DNA from 2 places in the Streptomyces mauvecolor genome. Region 1 is predicted to be linked to the other one. Evidence: riboswitches for the same ligand, from Rfam matches in the RefSeq annotation. Region 1 holds a riboswitch; the other holds the start of a gene.

Region 1 (2,192 bases):
CCGGGGGAAAGGGTGCCGGGAAAGGGCCCGGCGCGCGCCGGGGCGCGCTGTCGGGGGTGCTGTGCGTCGGGGGTGCTATGCGGAGAAGCCGATCCGGCGCAGCACCGTCGCCGACGCGCGGTCGAGCAGGACGGCGCCGGCGCAGCCGGTCGGCAGCCGTCCGGCTTCCACCTGGGCTATGAGGCGGCGGGCCGCGCCGCGGTGCCGGGCGAAGGCGTACTTCGACACCCAGCGGCCGCGGATCGCCTGGCCCTCCAGGGCGACGCCGGGCGGCACGTCGAGCACGACGAGCCGCAGCGCCCGGCCCCTGCGCCGGGCTCCGCGGCCCAGCCAGTGCCGCACCCATGCCTGCGTACCGCAGTCGTGCACGACGAGGCTGTCGCCCGAGCGAAGGGCCCACCAGGTCCTGGCGAAGTGCGCGGTCCGGGTCAGCGGGCGGTACAGGGCGTACGGAATCCCGGGAAGACGGCGCTGCCAAGCGAGGCGGGTGTCCTGGGAGTCGATGCGGCGGTCCGTGACGGTGCGGCGCATCAGTGTCGTCTTGCCGCTGCCGGGCAGGCCCGACACCACCACGACGTCGCCCGCGTCGAAGAGCAGCTCCGCCGGGGTGTGCTCGGGGCGCCCGCGCAGGTCCCGCACCGCCTCGCCGACCGGCCGCTCGTGGCGCACCGGCGCGGCCGCCTCCCGCACCCGGTCCGTGTTCCGTCCAACCGTCATGGCACTCCCCCCTGTTCGGGTCCCGCGACCCCTGCCCACGAAGTGTAAAGAGACGGTAATAGGTCACCAGTGATATGCCGCTTCCGGGATGCGTGCAATGATGTGCGCGCCAACTGCATACCGGCCGTTCGAATCCGCGCGGGAGAGTCCTCAGCAGCTGTGAGCTGGGGCGCCGAAGGAGCAAGTTCCTCCCTTGAATCTCTCAGGCCCCGTACCGCGCGGACGAGGCAGATCTGAAAAGCGGGCCGTCCTCTGCCGGGCGGCCCCACCCAAGGTGCAAGCCGTGACGCGCAGCGCGTGCCGGTGAACCTCTCAGGTTCCGATGACAGATGGGGAGGATGTCCTCGACCGACATGCCCCGGGACCTTGGAGCCACATCCATGAGCAACGCCCCCCGCCTCACCGCCCTCGATGCCCTGCATCGTTCGCTGGGCGCCACGATGACCGACTTCGCGGGCTGGGACATGCCGCTGCGGTACGGGAGCGAGCGCGACGAGCACAACGCCGTACGGACCCGCGCCGGGCTCTTCGACCTGTCCCACATGGGCGAGATCACCGTCACCGGCCCCGAGGCCATGAAGGCGCTGAACTACGCCCTGGTCGGCAACATCGCCACCATCGGCCCCGGCCGCGCCCGGTACACGATGATCTGCCAGGAGGACGGCGGCATCGTCGACGACCTGATCGTCTACCGCCTGGGTGAGACGGAATACATGGTCGTCGCGAACGCGGGCAACGCGCAGATCGTGCTCGACGCGATCACCGAGCGCGCTGCCGGCTTCGACGCCGAGGTCCGCGACGACCGCGACGCGTACGCGCTGATCGCCGTGCAGGGCCCCGAGTCCCCCGGCATCCTGAAGTCCGTCACGGACGCCGACCTGGACGGCCTGAAGTACTACGCGGGCCTGCCCGGCACCGTCGCCGGTGTGCCCGCGCTGATCGCCCGCACCGGCTACACCGGCGAGGACGGCTTCGAGCTGTTCGTCGCCCCTGAGCACGCCGAGCAGCTGTGGCGCGCGCTGACCGACGCAGGGCAGGACGCGGGCCTCGTGCCGTGCGGCCTGTCCTGCCGCGACACGCTGCGCCTTGAGGCGGGCATGCCGCTGTACGGGCACGAGCTGACCACCGCGCTCACCCCCTTCGACGCCGGGCTCGGCCGGGTCGTGAAGTTCGAGAAGGACGGCGACTTCGTGGGCCGTACGGCTCTGGAGGCCGCCGCCGAGAAGGCCGCCGCGAACCCGCCGCGCAAGCTGGTCGGACTGATCGCCGAGGGCCGCCGGGTGCCCCGCGCCGGGTTCTCCGTGGTGGCGGACGGCGAGGTCATCGGCGAGGTCACCTCGGGCGCCCCGTCTCCGACGCTCGGCAAGCCGATCGCCATCGCGTACGTGGACGCCGCGCACGCCGCGCCCGGCACCGCCGGCGTCGGCATCGACATCCGCGGGACGCACGAGGCGTACGAGGTCGTCGCGCTGCCC
Region 2 (2,192 bases), on a different contig from region 1:
CGGCTGCTCGACTCCGTGGACACCACAGGCGGCGTACGGCTGCTCGGCGTGGGCGTCAGCGGACTCGCCGACTACACGCAGGAGGACCTGTTCGCGCAGGCGGCGGAGGAGCGGGCCGCGGAGGGACGGGCCTCGGGGGAGCGTGCAGAGGAGGAGCCCGAGGGCGAGGACAGCGCGGTGGCCGCCGCGGAGGCTGAGCCGGTCGAGGACCCGGCTCAGCGGCGGTGGCTGGCCGGGCACGACGTGACGCACGCCGAGTACGGGCCGGGATGGGTGCAGGGCAGCGGCGTCGGGCGGGTCACGGTGCGCTTCGAGACGCCGACGTCGCTGGTGCCGGGGCGGGTGCGGACCTTCAGGGTGGACGACCCCGGCCTGGAGCCGTCGGAGCCACTGCCCCTGGTCGAGACGACGGAGCCGCTGCCTCTGGTCGAGAAGACCGAGATCGAGATCGAGGCCGAGACGGGGATGGGGATCGGGATGAGGACGGACGGGACGGCCGAGAGGCAGGCCCGGGGCGGGACCCCGGCCGGTCAGGAGTCGCCGTTGGCGAGGCGGCCGAAGTCGCGGTCGGAGGGCGGCGGGCCGGGATCGGGGGCCGCGATGTCCAGACCGTAGTGGTGGTAGAGCTGGATCTCCTGCTCCGGGGAGAGATGGCGGCCGACGCCGAAGTCGGGGGCGTCCTTGATCAGGGCGCGCTCGTACGGGACGTGCAGCGCCTCGTCGACCAGGGTGCTCGGTTCGAGAGGGACGAAGGCATCACGGCTGAACAGGCCGGTCCGCACCGCCGCCCACTCCGGTACGCCGGTCGCGTCGTCGAGGTAGACCTCGTCCACCGTTCCGATCTTGCGTCCACTGCGGTCGTACGCCTTGCGGCCGATCAGGCTGCGCGGATCGATATCGGTCTGCACGGTCCCTCCAACTGGTCGCAACCGGTTACAACTGCTCCATAAGCACTACGAAAGTGCACATCGTGGGTGTTGGCCACTTGAGCAGTTGAACAAAGATTCGGGCTCGGACCTCGCTGGTAGGCTGGCAAACGGCTGCTGACCCCGCGCGGGAGAGTCCTCCGAAGTGCTCCTTGAGTGCTCGGCGGGCGCCGAAGGAGCAACTCCTCCCCGGAATCTCTCAGGCCCACGGACCGCACGGACGAGGTCACTCTGGAAAGCAGGACGGGGGATGCGCGGGCACTTCGGCCCGGGCGGAACCTTTCCTCACCGACGGTGAAAACCGGGTCGCCCCCACGCGCCCCGGTGAAGCTCTCAGGTTGAGATGACAGAGGGGGAGGCCGTCCGGGTACCCGCGCCGTGGTGCCCCTCGCAGGTCGTGCGACCAGGAGGCCTCCGTAATGACCGCCAACCGCATTCCGCTCAGCCAGCTGGAGCGTGGCATCCCGTTCGAGCAGCGCCACATCGGGCCCGATGCCGAGGCTCAGGCGAAGATGCTCGCGCAGGTCGGCTACGGCTCGCTCGACGAGCTGACCGCCGCCGCCGTTCCCGACGTCATCAAGAGCGCCGGGGCGCTGGGGCTGCCCGAGGCGCGGACCGAGGCCGAGGTGCTCGCCGAGCTGCGTCAGCTCGCGGACCGCAACCAGGTGCTCGCCCCGATGATCGGCCTCGGCTACTACGGCACCTTCACGCCGCCGGTGATCCTGCGCAACGTCATGGAGAACCCGGCCTGGTACACGGCGTACACGCCCTACCAGCCGGAGATCTCGCAGGGCCGCCTTGAAGCGCTGCTCAACTTCCAGACCATGGTCGCCGAGCTGACCGGCCTGCCGACGTCGGGCGCCTCGCTGCTCGACGAGGGCACCGCCGCCGCCGAGGCGCTCGCCCTTTCGCGGCGTGTGGGCAAGGTCAAGGGCGGGGTCTTCCTCGTCGACGCCGACACCCTGCCGCAGACCGTCGCCGTGATCCAGACGCGCGCCGAGCCGACCGGTGTCGAGGTCGTCGTCGCCGACCTGAGCGAGGGCATCCCGGCCGAGGTCGCCGAGCGCGGCGTCTTCGGCGTGCTGCTCCAGTACCCGGGCGCCTCCGGCCAGGTCCGCGACCTCAAGCCGGTCATCGACGCGGCCCACGAGCTCGGCGCGATCGTCACCGTCGCCGCCGACCTGCTCGCCCTCACCCTGCTCGCCTCGCCCGGCTCGCTCGGCGCGGACATCGCCGTCGGCACCACCCAGCGCTTCGGCGTCCCGA

Evidence for each region. Region 1 has a riboswitch for glycine ahead of gcvT (glycine cleavage system aminomethyltransferase GcvT). Riboswitches for the same ligand answer to the same signal wherever they lie in the genome.
Region 2: linked by a shared signal. The riboswitch ahead of gcvP (aminomethyl-transferring glycine dehydrogenase) and the one ahead of gcvT (glycine cleavage system aminomethyltransferase GcvT) in region 1 are both predicted to bind glycine.

The regions. Positions count from the first base shown of each region.
Region 1 is NZ_BAAASQ010000014.1:102,911-105,102, forward strand. It holds gene ABD346_RS20120 (AAA family ATPase) at 76-717, opposite strand; glycine riboswitch at 847-944, shown strand; gene gcvT (glycine cleavage system aminomethyltransferase GcvT) at 1,098-2,192, shown strand, end outside.
Region 2 is NZ_BAAASQ010000008.1:9,727-11,918, forward strand. It holds gene ABD346_RS07885 (DNA polymerase IV) at 1-615, shown strand, start outside; gene ABD346_RS07890 (PRC-barrel domain-containing protein) at 531-908, opposite strand; glycine riboswitch at 1,045-1,151, shown strand; gene gcvP (aminomethyl-transferring glycine dehydrogenase) at 1,346-2,192, shown strand, end outside.